Regions from separate parts of the Actinomadura sp. RB99 genome, predicted to be linked through region 4. Evidence: riboswitches for the same ligand, from Rfam matches in the RefSeq annotation. Region 4 holds a riboswitch; each other region holds the start of a gene.
What was found. Region 4 has a riboswitch for cobalamin ahead of bluB (5,6-dimethylbenzimidazole synthase). Riboswitches for the same ligand answer to the same signal wherever they lie in the genome.

Region 1 (6,886 bases), on a different contig from region 4:
CGCAGTGCCCGAGCCCCGAGAAGGTCGTCCGGACCGTCCCGTCGATGGCCCTGCCGAACGCGTCCAGGCCGTTCAAGCAGGCATAACGCGGTTCCCCGCTCGAGACGAGGACGACGCCGACACCCGTGCCCGGCGTCTGCGGGATCGTGCGGGTGACCCGCATCGGCCTCCCCTCGGTGAAGGCGAACAGGACGGTGGCGTCCGGCCTCCGCATCATCCCGTAGCCGGAACGTCCGTCCGGGCCCATGGTGACGGACGAGACGCCGCCCGGCGCGCGGAACAGGACCCGCCCCTCGCGCAGGCCCGATCCGCCGGCGCGGGTGTCGGTCGCGCGGACGGTGACGTTCTGGACGGCGGCGTCCTGCCCGGCCCCGGGAACGAGGTCGCCGATGGTGTAGCCGAGCGTCCGGCCGTCGCGGGCCCAGACGATCTCGCCGACGACCGAGGGCCCGGCCGCGCTCCAGGTGCGGCGGTTCCCCGTCGCGGTGTCGAGCACGGTCAGCGCGGCGCGCGCCGGGCTCGCGGGCGCCAGTGCGCGCGGCGGGTCCGCGGACCCCGGCGTGTGCGGCGGCTCCGGCGCGCAGGGCGCGGTCGTGTAGGCGAGCCGGTCGCCTCGGCGGTTCATCGCGAGGCCCGCGACCAGCGCGGGGGTGGTGCCGCCGGGCATCGGCGCGAGCCCGGTCACGTGGCCGTCACCGGTCAGCCGGAACCGGAAGAGGCGCGTCTCGCACGGGTCGCTCCGCGAGGCGGCGACCACGAACCTGCCGTCCGGGCCGGCGAGGATCTCCTGCACCGCGCCGGCGGAGTCCGGCGGCCGTACCGCGTCGACCGGCCGCTCGGGCGCGCCCGTCCGGGGCATCGTGCGCACGTCGAGCCACGTCCCCTGGCGTCCCGCGGCGAGCAGGAAGCGCGGCGTCCGGTACGGGAAGCCCGCCGCCTCCCGCGGGGTCTCCCCGCCGACGGTCGCGCCGACCGCGGCGATGGCGGCGCCGACCAGGACCGCCAGCGCGGCGGGTGCCGCCCAGCGCCGGATCCGCCACGAGACCGGCTCGCTCTCCCGCTGCATCGGAAGATCGTCCCATGGCGGGCGGCGCCCCCGGGCGCGCCGGGGCGGCGGGAATCGGGTTAGGGTGTGGGCGGCGACAAGGGAGGAAGCCGGTGCGAATCCGGCGCGGTCCCGCCACTGTCACCGGGGAGCGGACCCCACCGAAGGCCACCGTGCGAGCGGGAAGGCCGGGGCGAGCGCCGATCCGGGAGCCAGGAGACTCCGTGCCGCCACTCCGCCCCTTTGCGGCGCAAGCCCGAGGGTCTGGGGGTCCGCCCCCCCAGCGGAGGCACTGTCTGACCTGCGATTCGGGGCGAGGACCCCGGGTGAGGACGCGATCCGCGTGATCCTGCTGCTGTCCACCTCGGACACCGACCTGCTCAGTGCGCGCGCGAGCGGCGCCGACTTCCGGCTCGCCAACCCGGCCCGCACGTCCGTCGACGACCTGCCCGCGCTGGTGGACTGCACCGACCTGGTGGTGGTGCGGCTGCTGGGCGGGAGGCGCGCGTGGGAGGAGGGCCTCGACGCGCTGCTCGCGGGCCCGCGCCCGGTGGTGGTGCTCAGCGGCGAGCAGGCGCCGGACGCCGAGCTGATGGAGCTGTCGACCGTCCCCGCCGGGGTGAGCGCCGAGGCGCACGCCTACCTGGCGCACGGCGGTCCCGGCAACCTCGCCGAGCTGTTCGCCTTCCTGTCCGACACGGTGCTGCTCACCGGGTTCGGCTTCGCTCCCCCGGCCCCCACCCCGACGTGGGGCGTGCTGGAGCGGGAGCGCACGTCGGACGAGGGACCGGTCGTCGGCGTCCTGTACTACCGCGCCCACCACCTCGCCGGGAACACCGCGTTCGTCGAGGCGCTGTGCGCGGCGATCGAGGCGAAGGGCGGGCGGGCGCTCCCGGTGTTCTGCGCGTCGCTGCGCACCGCCGAGAAGGAGCTGCTGGACACGCTCCGGCGGGCGGACGCGCTGGTCGTCACCGTGCTGGCGGCGGGCGGCACGAAGCCGGCGTTCGCGGGCGCGGGCGGCGACGACGAGGCGTGGGACGTCGGCGCGCTCGCCGAACTGGACGTCCCGATCCTGCAGGGCCTCTGCCTGACCAGCGAGCGCGCGGCGTGGGAGGCCAACGACGACGGGCTGTCCCCGCTGGACACCGCGACGCAGGTCGCCGTGCCGGAGTTCGACGGCCGGATCATCACGGTGCCGTTCTCGTTCAAGGAGACCGACGAGGACGGCCTCAGCGTCTACGTCGCCGACCCGGAGCGGGCCGCGCGGGTCGCGGGGATCGCCGTCCGGCACGGGCGGCTGCGGCACGTCCCGGCGCGGGACAAGCGGGTCGCGCTGATGCTGTCGGCGTACCCGACCAAGCACGCGCGGATCGGGAACGCGGTCGGGCTCGACACCCCCGCCAGCGTGGTGAGGCTGCTCGCCGAGATGCGCGAGCGCGGCTACGACGTCGGCGACGCGCTGCCGGGCGAGGGCGACGCGCTCATGCACGCGCTCATCGCGGCGGGCGGCCAGGACCCCGACTGGCTGACCGAGGCGCAGCTCACCGGCAACCCCGTCCGCATCCCGGCGGCGCGCTACCGGGCCTGGTACGCGACGCTCCCGCGGGACCTGCGCGACGGCATCGAGCGGCACTGGGGGGCGCCGCCGGGCGAGCTGTTCGTGGACGACTCGCGCGACCCGGACGGCGAGATCGTGCTCGCCGCGCTGCGGTCCGGGAACGTCGTCGTGATGGTGCAGCCGCCGCGCGGGTTCGGCGAGAACCCCGTCGCGATCTACCACGACCCCGACCTCCCGCCGAGCCACCACTACCTGGCGGCGTACCGGTGGATCGCGGACGGGTTCGGCGCGGACGCCGTCGTCCACGTCGGCAAGCACGGGAACCTGGAGTGGCTGCCCGGCAAGTCCGCCGGAATGTCGGCGTCCTGCGGGCCGGACGCGGCGGTCGGCGACCTGCCGCTGGTCTACCCGTTCCTGGTGAACGACCCGGGCGAGGGCACGCAGGCCAAGCGGCGCGCGCACGCCACGCTCGTCGACCACCTGATCCCGCCGATGGCGCGGGCGGAGAGCTACGGCGACATCGCGCGGCTGGAGCAGCTCCTCGACGAGCACGCGAACATCGCGGCGCTCGACCCGGCGAAGCTGCCCGCGATCCGGGCGCAGATCTGGACGCTGATCCAGGCCGCCCGCCTCGACCACGACCTCGGCCTGGACGACCGGCCGCACGACGCCGAGTTCGACGACTTCCTGCTGCACGTGGACGGCTGGCTGTGCGAGGTGAAGGACGTCCAGATCCGCGACGGCCTGCACGTCCTCGGCGCCGCCCCGGCCGGGGAGACGCGCGTCGACCTGGTGCTGGCGATGCTGCGGGCGCGGCAGATGTGGGGCGGGTCGGTGACGCTGCCCGGCCTGCGCGAGGCGCTCGGTTTGAAGGACGGCGCCGCCCGGACCGAGGTCGACGCCGTGGAGGAGCGGGCGCGGGCACTGGTCGCCGCGATGGAGGAGCGCGGCTGGGACCCGGCCGCCGCGTCCCAGGTCGCGGAAGGGGTCGCGGACGGGCGGGTCGCGGACATCCTGCGGTTCGCCGCGACGGAGATCGTCCCGCGGCTGGAGCGGACCCGCGACGAGATCGGCATGGTGCTGCACGCCCTCGACGGCGGGTACGTGCCGGCCGGGCCGAGCGGGTCCCCGCTGCGCGGCCTCATCAACGTGCTGCCGACCGGCCGCAACTTCTACTCCGTCGACCCGAAGGCCGTCCCGTCCCGGCTCGCCTACGACACCGGGCGCGCGATGGCGGACTCGCTGCTGGACCGGTACCGGGAGGACACCGGCGAGTGGCCGCGGTCGGTCGGGCTGTCGGTGTGGGGCACCAGCGCGATGCGCACGTCCGGCGACGACATCGCCGAGGTCCTCGCGCTGCTCGGCGTCCGGCCGGTGTGGGACGAGGCGTCCCGCCGCGTCACCGGCCTCGAGGCGGTGCCGCTCGACGAGCTGGGCCGTCCGCGCATCGACGTGACGATCCGGATCAGCGGGTTCTTCCGCGACGCGTTCCCGCACGCCGTCGCGATGCTCGACGACGCCGTGCGGATCGCGGCGGACCAGGACGAGCCCGACGACATGAACTTCGTCCGCGCGCACGTGCGGGCGGACCTCGCCGAGAGCGGCGACGAGCGGCGGGCGACCCTGCGGGTGTTCGGGTCGCGGCCCGGCGCGTACGGGGCGGGCATCCTGCCGCTGATCGACAGCCGCAACTGGCGCGACGACTCCGACCTCGCCGAGGTGTACGCGGTGTGGGGCGGCTACGCCTACGGGCGCGGCCTCGACGGCGTCCCGGCGCGCGGCGACATGGAGAACGCCTACCGGCGGATCAGCGTCGCGGCCAAGAACACCGACACCCGCGAGCACGACATCGCCGACTCCGACGACTACTTCCAGTACCACGGCGGCATGATCGCGACGGTGCGGGCGCTGACCGGGAAGGCGCCGAGGGCCTACATCGGCGACAGCACCCGCCCGGACGCCGTCCGCACCCGCACGCTGGACGAGGAGACGTCCCGCGTGTTCCGCGCGCGCGTCGTCAACCCGCGCTGGCTCGCGGCGATGCGCCGGCACGGCTACAAGGGCGCGTTCGAGCTGGCGGCGACGGTCGACTACCTGTTCGGCTACGACGCGACCGCCGGGGTCGTCGCCGACTGGATGTACGAGAAGCTCGCGCGGACGTACGCGCTCGACGCCGAGAACCAGGCGTTCTTCAACGAGTCGAACCCGTGGGCGCTGCACGGCATCACCGAACGGCTCCTCGAAGCCGCCGACCGCGGCATGTGGGAGCACCCGGAACAGGACACCCTGGACGCCCTGAAGCGCCTCTACCTGGAGGTCGAAGGCGACCTGGAGGATTCCGACTGAGCAGTGCCGGCCCGGGTCCACTGGCGGCGGCCGGCGGAGTCAGGGCGGGTCAGTCGAGGAGGCGTGCGGCGAGCGAGCGCAGTTCCCTGTCCTCGGCGAAGCCCCGCCACCCGCCGTTGTTGCGGTGCCGCCGGTCGGAGTCGAGGATCTCGCGCACCGCCCAGCCGCCGGGCACGGCGCCCCCCATGTCGGCCAGGTACCGCATCGCCGCCCACCGGAACGGCAGGTACTGGCCCCGCGCCAGGTCGTACGCCGCGCCGCACAGAACGTCCGCGGCGGTGTCCACGTCGCCGGTGACCCGATGGTAGGCGTTGGCCGCCTCCGTTCGCGCCCAGTCGTCACTGGACTTCATGAGCATCCGGAAGTGGTCGGCGTAAGCGGCGCCGTGCGCACCGAGATCGGCGAGGAACCGCAGATCCCGGCCCGGGTACCGCTGGTCGAGCAGGGCGTCCGCGACCTCGAGCAGCGGCGCCGGATCACCCGTGACCTTGAAGAACGCCCAGGGGAGCGCGAACCTCCGCTGCCCCGCGATCCGCTCGTCGCGGTGCTCCCCGCGCTGGGACAGCGCGTCCGCCGCATCGGCGGCGGCCGGGCCGATCGCGCCGATCGCGATCGCGGCCTGCGCGGCCGCCTCGGTGTCGAGCAGCCGGACGAGTTCGGGCATCGCCGGCGCCGCCGGCGGCCCCCACTCCTGCAGCACCCGCGCGAGGGTGCGGCCGGAGTCGACGCCGTCCATCCGCGCCCGGATCGCGGGGAGGAGGTCGTCCGCGTGCCCGCCCAGCGGGGCGAGCGAATGGAGGATGGACGGCGGCGAGGTGGTCAGCACCGAGCCCGTGAACGCGTCGACCATCGGCGGCGTCCCCGCGAGCCGTTCGACCAGGTAGGGGACGCAGCGCGGGTCCTTGCGCCAGGCGAGGCCCCATGCGGCGAGGTCGGAGACCCGCTCGTCGCCGTACCGGGACAGCGGCGCGCCGTCGCCGAGCCGGTCGGCGAGCAGGTCGGGGTCGCCCTCGTCCAGTCCCGCGGTCAGGAGGACGGCGTAGGAGCGCGCCGCCGGAGACGCGTCGGCGCAGAGGGCGGACACGCCGGGCAGCAGGCGCTCCACCGGCGACCGCAGCTCGCTAAGCAGGTGCGCGGCGAGGCGTACCGCGCCGATCCTGAGGTCGGCATCGGCGTCGCCGAGGAAGGCGGCGCACAGGTCGAGGCGCGCGGACGGGTCATCCTCGATCCGCCCCGCGATCCACCCGAGCAGGCGGGCCGCGCCGCCGCCGAAGTACGGGACGAGGTCGGGGCTCGCACCGCCGACCCACGGGACGTCCCGCCAGACCGCGATGTCGCCGCGGAGCGCCTCGACGGCCACGGCGAGGTCCGGGCGCTGCGCTCCGACCGCCGCCGAGAGCGCCGTCTCGGCGGCGAGCCGGAGCTGCGGGTCGTCCGATGTGCGCAGGTCTCGGAGCCAGACAAGCGTCTCGGGCAGCACGCCCACCGTGCAGCCGGGCGCCAGGTCGCCCGCGGCGAGGACGATCCCGAGCCGCGCCGCCGCGTCGTCCTCGCCGTCCCACCTGGCGCGCAGCGCCGGGACGATCGCGTCCGCGTCGCTCACGGCGGCCGACAGCGTGCTCGTCAGTTCCCGCCGGACGGCGACGTCGGGATCGTCCAGCAGGGCGAGGAGCCGTGGCAGAGCGGCGGCCCAGGCGTCCGGCCAACCGGCGTCGACGCGCGGGATCGTGTTCGCCTCGTGGACGAGCCGTCCGAGCAGTTCCAGGAGGCCGATCCGGTAGGCCGTGTCCGGCGATGAGACCAGCTCGACCAGGTACGGCAGGGCGGCGACGGCGGCGTCGCAGACGAATCCGCCCTGGTGGTAGAGCCGGCTGTCGAGGTCGTCCACCGCTTCGACGCTCTCCGCGGCGGCGCGCAGGAGGCCGGGGACGTCTTCG
Region 2 (6,886 bases), on a different contig from region 4:
GGGGCGCGCCGCCGCCCGCCGTCGGGCAGGCCCACGGACGAGGGTCTGATGCGGTCGCGCCGGGAACGCAGGAAGTCCGCCATCTCGCGTGTCGCCATGGGCCCAGTGTGCCTCCGGAGGGTGGCCCTCTGAGTCCTAGCCATCGGCGGGCACTGGTCGCCCGGGGGCGCGCGCGGCAGGGTGAAAGCACATCCATGACAGACGAGAGGTGACTGACCAGTGCGCTATCGCACCCTTGGAACGGGCGGCCCGCAGGTGTCGGTGGTGGGGTTCGGCGCGATGAACGTGGCGCCCGTCTACGGCGGCGTCGAGGAGCGCGACGCCACGGAGACGCTCCTGGCCGCGCTGGACTCCGGTGTCACGTTCGTCGACACCGCCGACATCTACGGCGCCGGGTACAGCGAGACCCTGATCGGCCGCACGCTGGAGAAGCGGCGGGACGAGTACGTCCTCGCCACCAAGTTCGGCGGGAACCAGGACGCGGACGGCATCCTCGTCCCCGGCATGGGGCGGCCCGAGTACGTCCGGCGGGCCCTGGACGCCAGCCTGTCGCGGCTCCGGACCGACCACGTGGACCTGTACTACCTGCACCGCCTCGACCCCACGACCCCGATCGAGGAGACGGCCGGGGTGCTCGGCGAGCTCGTCCAGGCGGGGAAGATCGGCGGGTACGGGCTGTCGGAGGTGTCGGAGCGGACGCTGCGGCGCGCGCACGCCGTCCACCCCGTGACGGCGCTGCAGACCGAGTACTCGCCGCTCCAGCGGGCGCCGGAGAAGGAGCTGATCCTGGCGTGCGCGGAGCTGGGCGTCGCGTTCGTCGCCTACAGCCCGCTCGGGCGGGGCCTCCTCGGCGGCCAGGTCCGCGGCTTCGACGACCTGGAGGCGGGCGACTGGCGGCGCGGGAACCCGCGCTTCCAGGCCGGCAACGTGGAGCGCAACGTCTCGCTCGCGGACCGGGTGGCGGCGCTCGCCGCCGAGCAGGGCGTCACGGCGGCGCAGCTCGTGCTGGCCTGGCTGGTCGACCGCGGCGCGCTGCCGATCCCGGGGACCCGCAAGGCCGCGAACGCCCGCGCCAACGCCGCCGCCGGGGACCTGGCGCTGGACGCGCCGGTCTTCGCGCGGCTGGAGGAGATCGTCCCCCCGGACGCGGCGGCGGGCGCCCAGGGCAACGAGTCCTACCTCGCCAACCTCGACACCTGAGCCGGCCCCCACGCCGGAGCCACCGGACGGCCCGTCCCGGGATCGGGGCGGGCCGTCCGCGCGGTCAGCGGCGGGGACCGCCGCGCAGGCGGGAGAGGAGGTTGCGGGCCTTCTCCTGGTTGCGCGGGTCGTTGATGAACCGCTCCGCCTTCGCGCGGGCCTTCTGCGCCTGCGGGCTGCGGGCGAGCTGCTCCGCCTTGGCCCGCGCCTTCTGGCCCTGCGGGCCGTGCGCGAACTGCTCCGCCTTGGCCTTCGCCTTCTGCGCCTGCGGGCTCTGCGCGAGCCGCTCCGCCTTCGCCCGGGCCTTCTGCCCCTGCGGTCCCCGGACGAAATTCATGATCCGGTCGATGAGAGAAGCCATGTTCTTCCTCCTCGGCCTAGCTTCCCCAGTTCAACGCGTATCCCGGCCGGAAAGTTCGGGGCCGGGGCCCGCGGGGCGTCAGAACGCCTCGTCGAAGGCGACGGTGCCCTCCACACCGATCTGGTATGCCGACACGCGGCGCTCGAAGAAGTTCGACAGCTCCTGGACGTCCTGCAGCTCCATGAACGCGAACGGGTTCGCCGTCCCGTAGCGGACCGGCAGGCCGAGGCGGGCGAGCCGCTGGTCGGCGACGTACTCCAGGTAGGCGCGCATGTCGCCGGCGCTCATCCCGGGCAGGCCGTCGCCGCACAGGTCGCGCGCGAACGCCAGCTCCGCCTCGACGGCCTCCTCCAGCATCGTCGTGACCTGCGCGGTCAGCTCCGCGTCGAACAGCTCCGGCTCCTCCGCCCGGACGGTGTCGACGACGGAGAACGCGAACTCCATGTGCATGGACTCGTCCCGGAAGACCCAGTTCGTCCCGGACGCGAGGCCGTTCAGCAGGCCGCGGGAGCGCAGCCAGTACACGTAGGCGAACGCGCCGTAGAAGAACAGGCCCTCGATGCACGCGGCGAAGCAGATCAGGTTGAGCAGGAACGCGCGCCGGTCCGCGGCGGTGCGCAGCTCGTCCAGCGCGCCGAGCGAGTCGATCCAGCGGAAGCAGAACTCCGCCTTCGCCCGGATGGACGGGATGTGCTCGATCGCCGCGAACGCCCGGGCCCGCTCGTCCTGGTCGGGCAGGTAGGTGTCGAGGAGGGTCAGGTAGAACTGGACGTGCACGGCCTCCTCGAACAGCTGCCGCGACAGGTACAGCCGCGCCTCCGGCGCGTTGACGTGCTTGTAGAGATTGAGGACGAGGTTGTTCGCCACGATCGAGTCGCCGGTGGCGAAGAACGCGACGAGCCGGTTCACCAGGTGCAGCTCCGCCGGCGTGAGGCGGGCGAGATCGGCGAGGTCGGAGGCGAGGTCCACCTCCTCGACCGTCCAGGTGTTGCGGATCGCGGCGCGGTAGCGCGCGTAGAAGTCGGGATAGCGCATGGGCCGCAGGGTCAGGTCCATGCCGGGGTCGAGCAGCGGCATTACTGGCACGCCTCGCAGGTCTCGGGGTTCTCCAGGGAGCAGACCGCCGCGGCGACGGTCGTCTGCGCGATCCGCGTGGCGGGCCGGGAACGCAGGTAGTAGGTGGTCTTGAGGCCGCTGCGCCACGCGTAGGCGTACATCGAGGACAGCTTCCCGATCGTCGGCGTCTCCATGAACAGGTTCAGGGAGTGCGACTGGTCGATGTACGGGGTGCGGGCGGCGGCGAGGTCGATCAGGGCCTTCTGCGGCAGCTCCCAGGCCGTCCGGTAGAGGTCCCGCATCTCCTCGGGCAGGTCGACGAGGCCCTGGATCGAGCCGTTCGCCCGCTTGATCGCCTCGCGGACGGCGTCGTTCCACAGCCCGAGCGACTTCAGGTCCTCGACGAGGTACCCGTTGATCTGCAGGAACTCGCCGGACAGCGTCTCGCGCTTGAACAGGTTGGACACCTGCGGCTCGATGCACTCGTAGCAGCCCGCGATGGACGCGATCGTGGCGGTCGGCGCGATCGCGATCAGCAGCGAGTTGCGGAGCCCGACGTCGGCGATCCGGGCGCGGAGCGCGTCCCATTCGGCGGGACGGGTGGGCGCGGCGTCCGGGAAGTGGTCGATGTGCAGCTGGCCGCGCGCGGTGCGGGTCTCTGCGTAGGCGGGGAGCCGGCCGTGCGCCTCGGCGAGGTCGGCGGACGCGGCGTAGGCGGCGAGCGCGATCTCCTCGGCGATCCGGGTGGACAGCTCGCGGGCCTCGGCGGAGTCGAACGGGAGCCGGAGCGTGAAGAACACGTCGGCGAGACCCATGACGCCGAGGCCGACGGGACGCCACTTCCGGTTCGCCGTTTCCGCCTCGGGCGTCGGGTAGAAGCCGCGGTCGATGGTGCGGTCCAGGAACCGGACGGCGGTGCGGACGGTCGCGCGGAGCCGGTCCCAGTCGATCCCGGACGGCGACACGTGCGCGGCCAGGTTCACCGACCCGAGGTTGCACACCGCCGCCTCGTTGTCGCCCGTGACCTCCAGGATCTCGGTGCACAGGTTCGACAGGTGGACGGTCCGGCCCGGCTCGGCGGTCTGGTTGCAGGCCCGGTTCGCGGCGTCCTTGAAGGTCATCCAGCCGTTGCCGGTCTCCGCGAGCGTCCGCATCATCCGCCCGTACAGCTTCCGCGCCGGGACCTGCCGGACGTACCGGCCCTCCTTTTCGGCCGCCCGGTACGCGGCGTCGAAGGCGTCGCCCCACAGGTCCGTCAGCTCCGGGACCTCCTTCGGGTCGAACAGCGACCACGTCCCGTCCGCCTCGACGCGGCGCATGAACTCGTCCGGGATCCAGTTCGCCAGGTTCAGGTCGTGGGTGCGGCGCGCCTCCTCGCCGGTGTTGTCGCGCAGTTCGAGGAACTCCTCGACGTCGGCGTGCCACGGCTCCAGGTACACGCACGCGGCGCCCTTGCGGCGGCCGCCCTGGTTGACGGCGGCGACGGACGCGTCCAGCGTGCGCAGCCACGGGACGATCCCGTTCGAGTGCCCGTTCGTCCCCCGGATCAGCGACCCGCGCGACCGGACCCGCGTCCACGAGATCCCGATCCCGCCCGCGTACTTGCTGAGCCGCGCGACCTGCCCGTACCGCTCGTAGATCGCCTCCAGCTCGTCGCGCGGCGAGTCCAGCAGGAAGCACGACGACAGCTGCGGGCGCCGCGCCGCGGAGTTGAACAGGGTCGGCGAGCTGGGCAGATAGGACAGCGTGCTGAGCAGCCGGTACAGCTCGGCGGCCTCGTCGACGGTGTCGGACAGGCCCACGGCCACCCGCAGGAAGAAGTGCTGCGGGCGCTCCAGGACGAGCCGGGTCCGCGGATGCCGCAGCAGGTACCGGTCGTAGAGGGTGCGGAGCCCGAAGTATCCGAACCGGTCGTCCGCCTCCTCGACCGCGCCTCCCGAGGGGGGGCGACCCCCCGCGCCCCCCGGACCCTCGTCGATGAGGCGGTCCAGCGCGGCGGCGTTCTCGGCGACGAACGCGGCGGGGCCGTCGGCGAGGAGGCCCTCGGCGTGCGCGGCGGCGACGGACTCCGCGAAGCCCCGGACGCCGGCCTCGGCGGTCTCGTCGCGGATCCGGGCGGCCAGCAGCCGCGCGGCGACCCGGGAGTACCCCGGCTCCACCGCGACCAGCGCGGCGGCCTCCCCGATCGCCAGGTCCCGCAGGGCGGCGGCGCTCGCGCCGTCCCCGGCCCGGACCGCGCCGAGCACCCGTTCCGGCGCGGTCCCCTCGACACCGGCGCAGGCCGCGGCGACCTCGGCCGCGATCCCCCCGGCGGCCGGCGCCTCCGCAGGCATGGTGACTGTCACGTTCTCTCCCCTCGTGAGACGGCCTCGCGAGGGCATGCGAACGGGCGCGGCGGCAGGCTGCCGCGCACCGTCCCCCGGCTCACCCGCGAAGCCTCGGACGTACGGCGTGCATGGCAGGTCTTCGGACTCGCGGGCACCCGCGCCTCCTGCCGGAGGCACGACCTACTGGCCGTCGCTTCCCGATCCGGACGATCCGGTTCAGTGCCTGTGACGGCGGTCGTTCCCGCTCACCGCTGCGGGGCAGTCCCGGACTTGCACCGGGTTCCCTCTTACGACGCCCCCGCCGCGAGCGGCGGGGGCGAACCAGCACGGGATTGAACCCTACATCTTGTTGATCCTCATTGCGCAACCCCAACATGTAGGGTGCGTCGGGATCGGATCGCGGGGGTCGGATGCGCGCCCGCGGACCGTGGTGGGACGATGTCCCCGTCATGTCCCCGCGTCCCAGGCAGCCGGCCTTCCGCACCGCGCGCGCGGTCGTCTTCGCGACCGTGTGCGTCGCGCTCGCGACCGTCGGCCACGACCTGGCGTCGCACGAGCCGGTGCCGGGCTGGGCGGTGCTCGCCGGGTTCGGCGCGGCCCTCGCCGTCGCCGCCGCCCTCGCCGGCCACGAGCGCTCCCTCCCGACGATCATGGGCGGGCTGCTCGGCGGCCAGTTCGCGCTGCACACGCTGTTCGCGAGCGCGACCGAGGGCATGCGCGACTGCGACACCGCCGCGCACGCGGGACACGCCGCCGCGACGCCCGCGATGCACGGCTCCGGCACGTCCATGACCGTCGCGCACGTCGCCGCCGCCGTGGTCGCGGCCTGGTGGCTGCGGCGCGGCGAGCGGGCCGCGTGGTCCCTCGCGCGGCGCCTCGCGTCCGCCGCCGACCGCCCGATCCGGCTGCTGCTCGCGCTGCTGCTGATCGAACCGGCGGAGCGCCCGCTGCGTACCCCGGTGGTGCCGGTGGCGGCCGGCGCGATCGCCACGGGACGCGCGCTCCGGCACCAGGTCGTCCGGCGGGGACCCCCTCCGCGTTCGAGGGCGCTCGCCCACCTCTGAGCGAGCGCCGTACGTCACCGGCCGCCGGATCCCGGCGCCCGGCCCTTCCCGTACGACTCGAACGGAGTTCCGTCTTGCCTTCCCGCACGCATGCCCGCCGGCTCGGCACGCTCGCCGTCCTCGCCGGCGCCGGCGTGGTCGCGTTCGCGACCGCCGCGTCCGCGCACGTCACCGTCAACCCGAAGACCGCCGAGCAGGGCTCCTACGCCAAGGTCTCGTTCCGGGTGCCGAACGAGGAGGACAACGCCGCCACCACCAAGCTCGTGGTGAACCTCCCCACCGACCACCCGCTCGCGTCGGTGTCGGTGCGGCCCGTCCCCGGCTGGACGGCGAAGGTCGTCGAGTCCACGCTGCCGAAGCCGATCAAGACCGAGGGCGGCGAGCTGACCAAGGCCGTCACGCAGATCACCTGGTCCGGCGGCAGGATCGAGCCCGGCCAGTTCCAGGAGTTCGACGTCTCGCTCGGCCCGCTGCCGACCGACACCGACACGTTGACGTTCAAGGCCGACCAGACCTACTCCGACGGCCAGGTCGTCAAATGGGAGCAGGACCCGGGCGACGGCACCAACGAGCCCGAGCACCCGGCGCCCACGCTCAAGCTGACGCCCAAGGGCGCCACCGACACCGCAGCCGCCGGGCTCACCGCCCGGTCCAAGCCCGCCGCCAAGGCGGAGGCGAGCACCGACGACGGCACCGCCCGCTTGCTCGGCGGCGCCGGCATCGGCGTCGGCGTGATCGGCATCGCGGTCGGCGGCTACGGCCTGTCCCGGGCGCGGAGCCGGGCGTGAGCCGGGCCGTCCGGCGCACCGCCGCCGGCGCCGCCGCGGCCCTCGCCGCGCTGGCGCTGACCGCCCCGCCCGCCTCCGCCCATACGTCGC
Region 3 (6,886 bases), on a different contig from region 4:
TCGAGGGTGAGCGCGTGCATCGCGGTGGCGGCGGGCGTGCGCGCCGACATCTGGACGACGGCGGTGCCGAGCTTGATCCGGGACGTGCGGGCCGCGTACCAGGCGAGCGGGGTGAACGCGTCGGAGCCGTAGGCCTCGGCGGTGAAGACCGAGTCGTATCCGCAGCGCTCGGCGGCCAGCACCGTCTCGGTCTGGTCGTCGGGGTGCTGCTGCCAGTAGCCGACGTTGATGCCGAGCTTGAGTTCCGCGGTCACGATGCCATCCTCCGGGTCGCCGGGGCCGCGTCGCCGGGTCGGCGCCGCACGGGCGATACTAGAACACGTTCTACTTTCCAGGGAAGGGCGGGGTCACCGCCCCGGTCCCGGTTCCGTCCCCGGCATGGGCGCGGTACGGCGTGCGGGCACGGCGAAGGGCCGCGGCGACGTGCGCCGCGGCCCTCCGGAATCGTGCTCAGACCTCCCGGATGGAGTCGAGGAGGGTCTGCCAGGCGTCCGGCGTCAGCACCAGGGCCGGTCCGCCGGGGTCCTTCGAATCGCGAACAGCGCGCAGATCGCTGGAGAGGGGGGCCACCTCGACGCACTGGTCGCCGCTCCCGCTGTGGGAGGACGTGCGCCAGGTGGCTCCGTTGAGTTCGCGCTGCAGGTTGGTCACAGGCTGCTCCTTGCTGCCTCGGCTATGAGGTGCGCGGATTCCTCGGGGGACAAGGCGGCCGCCTCGATCCGATCGAAGCGGTCCCTATGTTTTGCTATTGCCTCGCTGCTCTCAAGGTAAACGTCGCCCATGGTCCCCTCTACGTAGGCGATATCGGGGTCTGCGGGGTCCGGATACGACAAAATGGTGAAACGTCCGTCAAGGCCCGCATGTCCCCCCTGGGCGAACGGGAGGACCTGAACGGTCACCGTCGGGCGTTTCACGGCCTCCACCAGGGACTCCAGCTGGGCGCGCATCACCTCGCGGCCGCCGATGGGCCGGCGCAGCACCGCCTCGTCGAAGATCACCTGGAGCCGGGGCGCGCTCTCGCGGTCGAGCAGCGCCTGGCGGATCTTGCGGGCCGCGATGCGGCGCTCGATGTCCTCCTGCGCGGGCAGCAGCCGGCCGGCCGTGATGACGGCGCGGGAGTACTCCTCGGTCTGCAGCAGCCCGTGGATGAGCTGCGGGTCCCAGGTGCGGATGTGCGACGCCTCGTCCTCCAGCGCGACGTAGCTGCCCGCGAAGACGTCCTGGTAGGCGGTCCACCAGCCGCGCTGCCCCGCCTGCCTGGCCAGCGTGATCAGCGCGTCGCGGTCGGGGCTCGGAACGCCGTACAGGTCGAGGATGTCGGCGATGTCGCCGGGGCGCGGCCGGGTCTGGCTGGTCTCCAGCCGGGAGACGGTGGCCCGGGACCAGTCGAGGCGGTCCGCCACCTCCTGCAGGGTGAGTCCCTGCTCCTCGCGCAGCTTGCGGAGCTCCCGCGCCAGACGGCGGCCACGAACGGTGGGGCGGTAGGTCATGGGAGCGAAGTCTCGCCGCTCTCGGGCCGCGCCACAACGCGATTGGCGAACCCGGCACGAAGGGCAGGGCAATTCCATCAAGGCGCTTGCGAACGTGAGAATCTCACGAGAGTCTTGAATGCGTGACTGCTCGGGGACCGATAGTGACGGCGACCGGACCGCGCTCCCGGCAGGCGGCCCGCGGGAGGCACTCGTGAAGACCCCGCCTGAGACCACCGACGCGAGCCAGCGCGCGCCGCGGCGCACCGCCGGGCCGCGCGCCGGGCACGACCGGTCGGCCGCCCCGGCCGCCGACCCCGCGGCGCCGCCCGGCGCCCCCTCCGACCAGGCGGCCGACCTCGCCGCGGACATGATGACCGACGCCGCCGCCATGGCCGACGCGATGGCCGCCGGGGGCGCGCGCGGGCCGGGCGGCGCCAGGCCGGGCTGGGTGTGGGCGCTCCCCGGCGGCCCCGGCTGCGCGAGCCACGCCCGCCGCGTGCTGCGCGACGCGCTCGCCTCGCTCGGCGTGCGGGACGAGGCGATCGGCGACGCGCAGCTGATGGTGAGCGAGCTGGCCACCAACGCGCACCAGCACGCCGGCGACCACGGCCCGCACGAGCTGTGGCTCTACCTGGGCGACCCGCCCGGCGCCGAGCCCCGCCCGTCCGGCGCCCCGGCGAGCCCGGGTGCCCTGGCCGGTCCCGGCCTCGCGGGCGCTCCGGTCGGTGCCGAGGTGCGGTGCGCCGTCTTCGACGCCTACGTCGACGCGTCGCTGCCCGGCTACTCGTGGACGTCCGGGGACTGCGGGCGCGGTCTCAGCATCGTCCGCGAGCTGTCGCGGGGCCGCTGGGGCATGCTGCGGACGCTGTCACGGCTCGGCCCGGGCGTCCGCGGCAAGGCCGTCTGGTTCGCCGTCCCGGTGCGCGGCGGCGTGAAGCAGCCGGTCCCCGGTCTCTAGGCGCCCCCCGCCCGCGTCCTGGGCCTCCAGCGCGGGGGCGATGTCGGTGACCATCGACAGCAGCGACCTGGTCAGCAGCGTCTGCACCTGCGCGCGGTCGAGGGTCCGCTCCTGGAGCCACTGCCGCGTCGCCGCGTCCGCGAGCCCGGAGTAGACGCGCAGGACGGCCCGCAGCGTGCCGGTCGGCGCGGGCACCCGCAGGACGGCGAGCATGTGCTCGACCGTCCGGTCGCGGAACCGGTTGACGAGGTGGAGCAGCTCGGGGTCCTGCCCGAAGCCCTCCGCGTCCAGCGCCGCGAACCAGGTGGTGGCGTTCCGCTCGGCGGTGTCGAGGAACAGGTTCACGCACAGCTCGACCGTCTCAGGCAGCGTCATCCGCTCGTCCGGGGGCGGCGCCTGCACCGCCGCGGTGGCCGTGAGGCCCTGGACGACCTTGAGGAACAGCTCCCGCTTGGTCCCGAAGTAGTAGTGGATGAGCCCGCGCTGGACGCCGGCCTCGCGGGCGATCGCCGCGGTGGCCACCTCCGCGTACGGCAGCTCGGTGAACATGCGGCGCGCGACGTCGAGGATCTGGTCGCGCCGCTCGTCGCGCGGCAGGCGCTGGTAGCGGGCCTTCGGGCTCCTGGTGTCGCCCGGGTGCGGCGTCGCGGCTCCGGCGGCCTCGCCGCGCGGGGCTGCGCGTCGCTCCATACCGACCAGTAGACCATCTCATTGGCGTATCGCCAACATTGACCGGCACTCCGCCGATAGATGGCCGGGTCGAGCGCGTCCGGCCGGTGTGCGATCCTGGGCGGGCGACGGACGCGGAGGAACCCGGTGCGAATCCGGGGCTGTCCCGCAACTGTGACCAGGGGAGCCCCCCTCGACACGGCCACGGCACGCGGTGCTGGAAGGCCGAGGGGGAGCGGTGATCCGGGAGCCAGGAGACTCCGGCCGTCGGACAGGCACCGCCACGGGCGTGGACACCCGAGGAAGGATGACGAGACGTGCGACCTGCGTCGGCGCCGGACACCGGCCGGCCGGAGAGGCGCGCCCGCGCGCGCTACCCCTTCTCCGCCGTCGTCGGAATGGCCGATCTGAAGCTCGCCCTGCTGATCAACGCGGTGTCGCCGGGCGTCGGCGGCGTGCTGGTCCGCGGCGAGAAGGGCACCGCCAAGTCGACGATCGTGCGCGCGCTGGCCGGGCTGCTGCCCCCGGTGCCGGCCGTGCCGGGCTGCCGGTTCTCCTGCGACCCGGACGATCCCGACCCGGCGTGCCCCGACGGCCCGCACACCCCCGGCGAGGCGGGGACGCGGGACGCGCGGCTGGTCGAGCTGCCGGTGGGCGCGTCCGAGGACCGGCTCACCGGATCGCTGGACATCGAGCGCGCGCTGACCGAGGGCGTGAAGGCGTTCGAGCCGGGCCTGCTCGCGGCCGCGCACCGCGGCGTCCTGTACGTCGACGAGGTCAACCTGCTCCATGACCACCTGGTCGACCTGCTGCTGGACGCGGCGGCCATGGGCGAGTCGTACGTCGAGCGCGAGGGCGTCTCCGTCCGGCACGCGGCGCGGTTCCTGCTGGTGGGGACGATGAACCCGGAGGAGGGCGAGCTGCGCCCGCAGCTGCTGGACCGGTTCGGGCTGACCATCGAGGTCGCCGCGACCCGCGACCCGGCCGAGCGCGCCGAGGTCGTCCGGCGGCGGCTGCGGTTCGAGGACGACCCGGACGGCTTCGCGGCGGCCTTCGCCGCGGACGAGGCGGACCTGGCCCGGCGGATCGCCGCCGCCCGCCGCCGGCTGCCCGGCGTGGAGCTGACCGACGCCGCGCTCCGCCAGATCACCGCCGTGTGCGCGTCGTTCGAGGTGGACGGCCTGCGCGCCGACCTGGTGACGGCGCGGGCCGCGATCGCCCTGGCCGCCTGGCACGGCCGCGACGCGGTGACGGCCGACGACGTCCGGACGGCGGCGCGGCTCGCGCTGCCGCACCGGCGCCGCCGCGACCCGTTCGACGCGCCCGGCCTGGACCGGCAGAAGCTCGACGAGGTGCTCGAAGAGCACGGCGACGAGCCGGAGCCGCCCGACGACCCGGGACCTCCCGGCGACGGCCCGGACGGTCCGGACGGCCCGGACGGGGGAGGCGGCGGCCTTCCCGACGGCTCCGGGCAGGACGCGCCCGTCCCGCCGCCGGCCGGCCCGCCCCCGGAGGAGACGCCGCAGTCCGGGGAGAGCGGCGGCCCGGGGCGGTCGGGCGAGAGCGAGCCCGCGCCGGCGGACGCCGCCTACAAGCCGCGTCTCTTCACCGTCCCCGGGCTGGGCGAAGGCGCGCCGGGACGGCGTTCCAAGGCGCGCAGCCCGTACGGACGCGTGTCAGGCGCACGGCCGGGCGCGCGCGGGCTGCACCTGACGGCGACGCTGCGCGCGGCGGCACCGCACCAGCGCGCGCGGGGACGCACCGGTTCCGGTCTGGTCGTCCAACCCGAAGACCTGCGCGAAGCGGTTCGCGACGGACGGGAGGGCAACCTCGTCCTGTTCGTCGTCGACGCCAGCGGTTCGATGGCGGCGCGCAAGCGGATGCGCGCGGTGAAGGGCGCCGTCCTCAGCCTCCTCCTCGACGCCTACCAGCGGCGCGACAAGGTCGGCCTCATCACCTTCCGGGGACGGGACGCCGACCTGGCGCTGCCGCCCACGTCGTCGGTGGAGGCCGGGGCGCGCCGCCTCGACGCGCTGCCGACCGGGGGCCGCACCCCGCTGTCCGCCGGGCTGGCGCGGGCCGCCGAGGTGCTGCGGGTCGAGCGGCTGCGCGACCCGGCCCGCCGCCCGCTGCTGGTCGTGGTGACCGACGGCCGCGCCACCCACGGCCCCGACCCGTCGGCGGCGGCCGGGCTGCTCGCCGGCGTCGCGTCGGTGGTCGTCGACTGCGAGTCCGGGCCGGTGCGGCTCGGCCTCGCCGCCGCGCTCGGCGCCCGGCTCGGCGCCGAGGTCGTCCGGCTCGACCGCCTCGCCGCCGACGCGCTCGCCGGGGTCGTCCGCGACGCGCGCGGCGGCGCGCGGAACGTCGCCTGACCGCCGCAGAAGACCTCGCGTGACCGCTGGAGAAGACCTCCCGTGACCGCCGGGGAATCCGCATGACCGCCGGGGAAACCGCCGCCGACCCAGGAAGCAGGGGCTGAGATGCCGCAGGGCAAGCCGGAGTACGTGCCGGACGACGGGCTCACCACCAGGCAGCGCCGCAACCGGCCGCTGGTGATGGTGCACACCGGACCGGGCAAGGGGAAGTCGACGGCCGCGTTCGGGCTCGCGCTGCGGGCCTGGAACCAGGGCTGGCCGATCGGGGTGTTCCAGTTCGTCAAGTCGGCGAAGTGGCGGATCGGCGAGGAGAACGCGCTGCTCGCGCTCGGCCGCCTGCACGAGCGGACCGGCGAAGGGGGGCCGGTGTCCTGGAACAAGATGGGCGAGGGCTGGTCGTGGATCCAGCGGCCCGGCACCGAGGCCGACCACGAGGCCGACGCCCGCGAGGGCTGGGAGCAGATCAAGCGCGACCTGGCCGCCGAGAAGTACCGCCTCTACGTGCTGGACGAGTTCACCTATCCGATGAAGTGGGGCTGGGTCGACGTCGAGGACGTCGTCGCCGCGCTGGCGGACCGGCCCGGCAACCAGCATGTGGTGATCACCGGCCGGGACGCCGACCCGCGGCTGATCGAGGCCGCCGACCTGGTCACGGAGATGGCCAAGGTGCGGCACCCGATGGACGGCGGCCAGAAGGGGCAGAAGGGCATCGAGTGGTGAGCGTCCCGCGGCTCGTCGTCGCGGCGCCCTCGTCGGGCAGCGGCAAGACGACCGTGGCGACCGGGCTGATGGCCGCGCTCGCGATGCGCGGCCTGCGGGTCTCGCCGCACAAGGTGGGTCCGGACTACATCGACCCCGGCTACCACGCGCTCGCGACGGGCCGTCCCGGCCGGAACCTCGACCCCTGGCTGACGTCCGAGGACCTCGTCGTGCCGCTGTTCCTGCACGGCGCGCGGGACGCGGACATCGCGGTCGTCGAAGGCGTCATGGGCCTGTACGACGGCGCCGCCGGTCTCGGGCCGTCCGACTCGGCCGGGGGAGGGGACTACGCGTCCACGGCGCACGTCGCGACGCTCCTGGCCGCGCCGGTCGTGCTGGTCGTGGACGCGTCCGCCGCCGCCGGGAGGTCCGTGGCGGCGCTCGTCCACGGGTTCCGGTCGTTCGGGACGGTCCGCGTCGGCGGCGTCGTCCTGAACCGGCTCGGTTCCGACGGCCACGAGCGCATGTGCCGCGCGGCCGTCGAGGAGCTCGGGCTGCCCGTCCTGGGCGCGCTGCGCCGCAGCGACGACGCCGCGACGCCGTCCCGGCACCTCGGCCTGATCCCGGCCGCCGAACGCAGCGCGGAGGCGGTGGATACCGTCCGGCGGCTGGGCGAGCTGGTCGCGGCGTCGTGCGACCTCGACGCCCTGCTC
Region 4 (6,886 bases):
CTCCTCGTCGTGTCCCGATGCGCGCAATGCGGCGCGGACCTGTTTGCGGGCGCGGCTCAGCCGCGAGCAGACCGTCCCGTAGGCGATTCCGAGGGCTTCGGCGACCTCCGGGTAGCTGAGTTCGGCCAGCGCCACGAGGAGCAGGACGTCGCGGTCGCCGTGCCGCAGGCGCGCCAGGGCCGGGCTCAGGCCGAAGCTCGCGGCGTCCACCGCCGAGGTCACGCTGCTCTCGTGGCTCTCGACGACGTCGGCGGTGCGCATCCGGGCCATCGCCTTGTAGCGGCGCAGCTCGTCGCGGCGGTGGCGGCTGATCAGCCGGGTCGCGATGCCGTACAGCCAGGGGCGCGCCGAGGTGTGCGCCGGGTCGAACACGGCGCGGCGGCGGAAGGCGATGAGGAACGTCTCGGCCGCGATGTCGTCCGCGGCGTCGGCGCCGAGCCGCCGGTCCACGTAGCGGTGGATGTCCCGGTAGTGCCGGTCGAAGAGGTCCGCGAACCGTTCGGGGTCGCGCCGCGCGGCGGCGATGACGTCGGCGTCCGACGGCTCCGGCTCCGCCGGGGCGCCCGTTTCGGAGGGGGCGCCCGTCACGGCTCGTCCCGTGGCGCTGGAGGAAGGGTCATGCGGGACCCTTCTGGAGGCGTGGAGGGGGGTCACGTCCTTGATTGCCCGGAAGCGTCCCACCCCTTCTCGCGGCAGGACGGCGGGTCACAGGTAGTGGCCGCTCGCCAGGTAGGGGGCGGGGGCGGGCATGCCGCGGACGGCGATGTAGCCCTCCTGGCCGATGTCGAGGCGGGCGGCGAGGCCGACGTCCACCGCCCAGTGGTTGTCGGTGGTGATGCAGTTGACGAGGGTGTCCCCGCGCGCGGCGGCGAGCGCCTCCCACAGCAGGGTCTCGGCGGTCCCGGGACGGTCGGCGGCCAGCAGCGTGGGACGTCCCGCGCCCTCGTCGATGTAGACGTAGCCGCGCCGGCCGGGCGCGTCGGAGACGACCAGCCGCAGCGTCTCCAGCATGTGGACGTGGTCGGGGCCGTGGCCCGCGCCGCGGACGGCGGTGTCCAGTTCGTCCATCCATTCGAGGTCGTCGGCGTGCCCGTCCCGCAGTCCGCGGACGGCGGGCAGCGTGGCCCGGTCGACGGTGCCGACCATCCGCATCTGCGGGTGCAGGGTGAATCCCGCCAGACGGTAGCGGCGCGTCGCCGCCGGATGCACCGTCGAGGAGAACAGGCCCGGCCGGTCGCCCGCGTGCGCGAGGACGGCGTCCATCAGGCGCTTGCCGATGCCCTTCCCCTGCCGGCCGGGCAGGACGCCGTAGGTCGCCAGGTACCAGAGCCCTTCGCGGTTCTGGGAGACGGCGAAGCCCACGACGTCCCGGCCCTCTTCGGCGATCCAGCAGCCGTCCGGGTCGACGGACAGGAAGTGGCCCAGGCGGTCGATCAGGCGGCGGGACTGCTCCTCCGTCGGCGGTTCCGGGTCCGGTTCGCCCACCCGCCGGCTGAGGCGGTCGCCTTCGAGGAACGTCACCGCCGCCGCGCGCTCGGTCGCGACGAGGTCGTCCCGCGACATGCGCCTGATGCGTACCGGGTCCATGCAGGCATGATCACGCCATGGGCGGGGCGGCGCACCTGATTATTCGGGTGCCGTGCTCACCAGCGGTCGTGGTGGACGGCCGCGTGGAGGGGGCGGCGGTGCCGCCAGCCGTGCCGTTCGAGGTCCGGGACGGCCTCCAGGTGCGTGACCGGCCCGACGCACAGCCAGGCGACCGGCCGGACGCCCGCCGGGATGCCGAGGAGGTCGCGCAGGTAGGGCTCGCGGTAGAACGACACCCAGCCGACGCCCAGTCCCTCCGCCGTCGCCGCCAGCCAGAGGTTCTGGACGGCCAGGCAGACGGAGTACAGGCCGGCGTCGGCGATCGCGTGCCGGCCGAGGACGGCGGGGCCGCCGCGCTCGGCGTCGTAGGTCACCACGATCGACACGGTGGATTCGAGCACCCCGTCGATCTTGATGCGGGCGAAGCGGGCGGCGGCGTCGCCGGTGAGGGTGGCGGCGAACGCGTCGCGCTCGGACCGGACGTGGTCGTGGAACGCGCGGCGGACGTCCGGGTCGCGGACCAGCACGAAGTCCCAGGGCTGGGTGAGGCCGACGCTGGGGGCGGCGTGCGCGGCGGTGAGGACGCGGTCGAGGACGCCGTCCGGGATCGGCGCGCCGGTGAACTCGGCGCGTACGTCGCGGCGGCGGTGGATGACGTCGTACAGGTTCATGGGCAGGCTCCCGCTGCGGTCGGGCCGCCCAGGGCGGGCGGCCGGTGGAGCGAGGCCGGTCTTCGGACTCCCGGATCGACGCCTCACCGCCCGCCTTCCCGGCCTGACGGCCAGTGGCCGCGCGTGCGCGCGTGGGCGGCGGCTCCCCGGTCACCGCGGCGGGCCCGTGCCGGATTCGCACCGGCTTCCCGATTCTCCCCGAGGGGCACCTCGCGTCAGTTCACGCCGTCCGCGATCGTAGCGGTGCCCGCCTTCGGGTCGGGGGAGGGGGTCAGTGGCGCTGGAAGCCGTCCTTGGTGCGCAGGCCGTAGCCGAGGGCGCGGTCGAACGAGATGTGGGCCATCCAGCCGCAGAGCCCGGCGAAGATCGGAGCCCACGCGAACGGAGTGACGGTGTAGAGCGCGATGAGCGCGAGCGGGACCAGCGCGCGGTGCGCGGCGTTGTAGTACGGGACGGCGCGTGCCGGGAGCTGCCCGCGCTCGACGGTGTGCGCGTCCCGGATCCCGGCCAGGAAGGTGAGGTCGGGCGCGATGAAGAACGCGACCGCGAGGAGCGCGGCGAGCCAGCCGTGGTTGACGCCTTCGAGGACGGCGAACGCGCTCCAGAACAGCGCGTTCGCGCCCCAGGCGGTGCGGCGGGCCACGAGCGCGGCGGAACCCTTGCGGACGGTCGGAACGGTGGCGGTGCTCATGGCCTGGTGCCCTCCTGCTTGGCTAATGGCATTAGCTACAAGCTAAGGCTAATGCCATTAGCTGTCAAGCTCATGGAGAAACGGCCGCTCAGAGGAACAGGGCGGCCAGCCGGGGCAGGCGCAGCCGGGTCTCGGCGTCGTCCTCGACGTCCCAGTTCTCGCCCGCGGGACGCTCGGGCCGCCGCATCGAGCGCACGGCCGACTCCATCGCCGCGTCGAACGACTCGGTCTCTCCCATGACGCGCTTGTAGGTGCTGCGCGCCGCGTAGTGCAGGCCCTCCGCGCCGATCCACCCCTCGTCCTCCCGGGCCATCCGCACCACCGTGGGGACGTCGGCCAGCGTGTCGGGGTCGTCGACGGCGCGCGCGAACACGTCGCGTCCCAGCAGCGCGAGCCCGGCGCGGAAGTCCATGAAGCCGTCGTCGCCGCAGCCGCCCTCGATGAGGTAGGCGGCGTTCCAGAGCGGCCGCCGGTACGCCGAGTCGAGGACGCGCGTCAGCATGGCGTCGAACGCGACGATGCCGGGGCCGTCCAGTTCCGCGAGCCGGTCGGCCACCAGGTCGATCAGCGGGTCGTCGGGGGAGTCGCGGTCGTCGGCGTGCGCACCGGCCTCGGCCCGCGCGTCCTCGATCAGGGCCCACCACGTCCGCTCGTCCATCGGTCCTCCCGCATGCGTCGGCTCCGCCGTTTTCGCGGACCAATGTGCCGCACGGGTCCGACAGGCCGGGCCGCGGGTCAGCGGGGGCGGGCGGTGAACCAGGCGCCGTCGTCGTCCAGGAAGTGGCCGAGGCGCAGGCCCGCCGCGTCCAGCACCGCGGGAAGCTCCTCGTCGCCGAGGTGCCGGTTGGTGAAGGTGTGCGTCCAGCGCCGCTCGCCGATCCGGTATTCGAGCGTCGCGACGACCGTCCCGGGGTCGGGCCGTTCCAGGTGCGCCACCCGGTAGCGGACACCGTCGTGCGTCCACTCCCGGGGCGCGTCGTCGTGCCAGTGCCTGCCCGTGTCGCGCTGGACGACGACCACGCCGTCCGGCCGGACGTGGCGCCGGCAGGCCGCGAGGAGCGCCGCCCGGTCGCCGTAGTTGACCAGGTACGACATCAGCAGGACGCAGCCGAACCGGTCGGGCAGGTCCAGATCCTGGATCGGCGAGCACACCGTCCGCGCGCCCTCGATCCGGGCGAGCATCGCCGCGGAGCCGTCCACCGCCGTCACCGGATGGCCGAACCCGACCAGCGGGCGGGTGACCCGCCCGGTGCCCGCGCCCAGCTCCAGGACCGGCGTGCCGGCCGGGATCGTCGTGTGGACGAGCGCGGCGCTCGCGACGTCCGGCGGGAGCGCGGCGTAGAACTCGACCGCCGACCCGTCGTCCGCGATCTCGCCGGGGCCCGTCCCGGCGCGCCGCCCGTCCGCCGCCGCGCCGTCCTCTGCCGTCGCCATGATCGAATCGTCGGACGGCGGTCCGCCGCCGTCAAGACGCCCGCCGTCAAGACGCCCGAGCCGCACCGGCCTCGCCGCGCGCCAGGCCGGCGGACCTCCGGGCCAGCTCGACCAGGGGACGGACCAGGGGCTCGGCACCGGGACGCCACCGGGCCTCGACGTGGACGCCGGTGACCTCGTCGACGGCGGGATCGAGCCGGACGAGGTCGCCGGCGTCGAGCTCGGCGCGGACGGCCGTCTCCGGGACGAGCGCGACGCCGCGGCCGAGCGCGGCCATCCGGCGCAGCGCGGCGAGGGAGCCGGTGGCCATGCCGATGCGGGTGCCCGGGCCGAGGGCGCGGCCGTAGCGGCGGGTCAGCATCTCGGACGTGCACTCGGGGTTGACGATGAGGAACTCCGCCGCCATCAGCGCGGCCGGATCCAGCGGCGACGCCTGGGCGAGGGGGTGCTCGGGCGCGGCGACCAGGACGACGCGGTCCTCGGCGACGATCTCGTGGGGGCCCGTGGCGGGGACGCCGTTGTCGTAGACGAACACGAGGTCGAGACGGCCGGCCTCTAGCCCGGCGGCGAGGAACGCGCGGTCGCCGACCGCCAGGTCGACCTCGCGCGCGGTGCCCGGGCCGGCGGCGCCGTGCTGGAAGGCGGCGAGCAGGTCGGTCGTCCACTCGTCGGCGAGGCAGTCCAGGGCGCCGACGCGCAGCCGCGGGGCCTGGTCGCGCGCGGCGCGGCGCATCCGGTCCTCCAGTTCGAGGGACTGCACCGCGTAGGGGAGCAGGCGGCGGCCCGCGTCGGTGAGGGCGGTGCCGGTGCTGGTGCGGGCCAGGACGCGGACGCCGAGGTCGTCCTCCAGCCGGCGCAGCTGGATGCTGAGGCTCGACTGGGCGTAGCCGAGCCGCTCGGCGGCGGAGGAGATGCCCCCGGTCTCCGCCACGGCCACGAAGGCCCGCAGGTAGCGCGAATCCACGTCCGGATTATGCCATCGGACTTCTCGATGGCCCCATCGGATCCACGGCCTGTCGGGCGGGGCGGCCGGACGGCGAGGGTCGTGGCCATGACGATCCCCGACAGCCCGCCGGCCCGGCGGGGCGCCCCGCTCCGGTTCGCCGGCATCGCGGCCGGCAACTTCATGATCGCGATGGACGCGACGATCCTCAACGTGGCGCTGCCCGACATGCGGCGCGACCTGCACGCGCCCGCGGCGGCACTGCCCTGGGCGGTGGACGCCTACACGGTGGTGCTCGCCGGACTGATGCTCGCGTCCGGCTCGGTCGCGGACCGGTGGGGCCCGCGCCGGGTGTACCGGGCGGCGCTCGGCGCGTTCGCCGCCGTCGCGCTGCTCTGCGCGGCCGCGCCCGGCGCCGGCCTCCTGATCGCGGGCCGGGCGCTGCTCGGCGTGCCCGCCGCCGGGCTGGTGCCCGCGTCGATGGCGCTGCTCGCCGCGCTCTACCCGGACCCGGACGAGCGGTCCCGCCGGATCGGCGCGCTCGTCTCGATCACCGGCCTCGGCATCGTCGCGGGACCGGTGCTCGGCGGCGCGCTGGTGTCGCTCGCCGGATGGCGGCTGGTGTTCCTGGTGAACGTCCCGGTCGCGGTGCTGGCGCTCGCGGCGTCGGGCGGGCTGAGCGGGCACCGGTCGGGGAAGGCGCGGCCGATCGACCGGACCGGGTTGCTGCTGTCGGTCGCCGGGCTCACCGCGCTGACGTTCGGGCTGGTGGACGCGGGGACGAGCGGCTGGCTGCGGGTCCCGCCCGCCGTGGCGCTGCTCGCCGCGCTCGCGGTCGTCGCCGTTCTCCCGGTGACGCAGCGGCGGGCGGCGTCGCCGGTGCTGCCGCCCGCGCTGATGGCGCTGCGCCGGGTCCGCGTGGACCTGGTCGTCGCGGTCGCGTCGCAGCTCGTCTACTACGGCCTGCTGTTCACGCTGACCCAGTGGATGGTGGACGCGCGCGGGCTGACGGCGTTGCGGGCGGGGCTGGCGTTCCTGCCGATGACCGTCCCGGTGGCGTTCGTCCCGATGGTCACGGGCCGGCTCGTCGTCCGGTTCGGGGCGCGGCGGGTGATGCTCGCGGGGATGGCGATGGACGTGCTGGGCGGGCTCGTCCTCGCGGGAGGCGGGGCGTCGCTGTGGACGGTGTTCGCCGTCCAGATTCTGATCGGGACCGGGAGCCCGCTGGCGATCCCGGCGTGCATCGCCGACATGTCGGCGGCCGTCCCGCTGCGGCTGGCGGCGACGGGGCAGGGGGCGCTCAACGCGGCCCGGCAGACCGGCACCGCGCTCGGCGTGGCGGTCTTCGGCACGCTGGGGACGCTGACCGCGACCGGGTCCGTGCTGGTCGCGGTGGCCGCTCCGGCCGCCGTGGTGGTCGGCCTCGCCGCCCGGCCGCGGAGCCGTTTTGATCAGCTTGAACTGGACAGTTCAGACTGAATAAATTACACTGGGGCCATGAGCGACAGCGTCGAGCCCATCTCCCCCTCGGCCGCCCGGGCCGCCCGGGAGGTGCGGGTC

Region 1: it holds a riboswitch for cobalamin, as region 4 does, so the genes downstream of both, cobN (cobaltochelatase subunit CobN) here and bluB (5,6-dimethylbenzimidazole synthase) in region 4, are expected to answer to the same signal.
Region 2: it holds a riboswitch for cobalamin, as region 4 does, so the genes downstream of both, amrb99_RS32665 (ribonucleoside-diphosphate reductase subunit alpha) here and bluB (5,6-dimethylbenzimidazole synthase) in region 4, are expected to answer to the same signal.
Region 3: it holds a riboswitch for cobalamin, as region 4 does, so the genes downstream of both, amrb99_RS46225 (putative cobaltochelatase) here and bluB (5,6-dimethylbenzimidazole synthase) in region 4, are expected to answer to the same signal.

What each region holds. Positions count from the first base shown of each region.
Region 1 is NZ_JABMCA010000072.1:30,926-37,811, reverse strand. Features, by position in the region: gene amrb99_RS40190 (hypothetical protein) at 1-1,066, opposite strand, end outside; cobalamin riboswitch at 1,149-1,268, shown strand; gene cobN (cobaltochelatase subunit CobN) at 1,383-4,949, shown strand; gene amrb99_RS40180 (HEAT repeat domain-containing protein) at 4,999-6,886, opposite strand, start outside.
Region 2 is NZ_JABMCA010000047.1:12,138-19,023, reverse strand. Features, by position in the region: gene amrb99_RS32685 (helix-turn-helix transcriptional regulator) at 1-98, opposite strand, end outside; gene amrb99_RS32680 (aldo/keto reductase) at 220-1,200, shown strand; gene amrb99_RS32675 (hypothetical protein) at 1,265-1,561, opposite strand; gene amrb99_RS32670 (ribonucleotide-diphosphate reductase subunit beta) at 1,640-2,638, opposite strand; gene amrb99_RS32665 (ribonucleoside-diphosphate reductase subunit alpha) at 2,638-4,962, opposite strand; cobalamin riboswitch at 5,057-5,285, opposite strand; gene amrb99_RS32660 (hypothetical protein) at 5,394-6,008, shown strand; gene amrb99_RS32655 (YcnI family protein) at 6,083-6,796, shown strand; gene amrb99_RS32650 (copper resistance CopC family protein) at 6,793-6,886, shown strand, end outside.
Region 3 is NZ_JABMCA010000108.1:13,558-20,443, forward strand. Features, by position in the region: gene amrb99_RS46200 (LLM class F420-dependent oxidoreductase) at 1-254, opposite strand, end outside; gene amrb99_RS46205 (DUF397 domain-containing protein) at 451-651, opposite strand; gene amrb99_RS46210 (helix-turn-helix transcriptional regulator) at 648-1,490, opposite strand; gene amrb99_RS46215 (ATP-binding protein) at 1,684-2,430, shown strand; gene amrb99_RS46220 (TetR/AcrR family transcriptional regulator) at 2,341-3,120, opposite strand; cobalamin riboswitch at 3,237-3,360, shown strand; gene amrb99_RS46225 (putative cobaltochelatase) at 3,417-5,471, shown strand; gene cobO (cob(I)yrinic acid a,c-diamide adenosyltransferase) at 5,580-6,194, shown strand; gene amrb99_RS46235 (cobyrinate a,c-diamide synthase) at 6,188-6,886, shown strand, end outside.
Region 4 is NZ_JABMCA010000023.1:57,909-64,794, forward strand. Features, by position in the region: gene amrb99_RS21545 (sigma-70 family RNA polymerase sigma factor) at 1-588, opposite strand, end outside; gene amrb99_RS21550 (GNAT family N-acetyltransferase) at 706-1,587, opposite strand; gene bluB (5,6-dimethylbenzimidazole synthase) at 1,644-2,258, opposite strand; cobalamin riboswitch at 2,294-2,486, opposite strand; gene amrb99_RS21560 (DUF4260 family protein) at 2,530-2,949, opposite strand; gene amrb99_RS21565 (DUF4240 domain-containing protein) at 3,038-3,607, opposite strand; gene amrb99_RS21570 (class I SAM-dependent methyltransferase) at 3,685-4,383, opposite strand; gene amrb99_RS21575 (LysR family transcriptional regulator) at 4,430-5,347, opposite strand; gene amrb99_RS21580 (MFS transporter) at 5,435-6,805, shown strand; gene amrb99_RS21585 (MarR family transcriptional regulator) at 6,824-6,886, shown strand, end outside.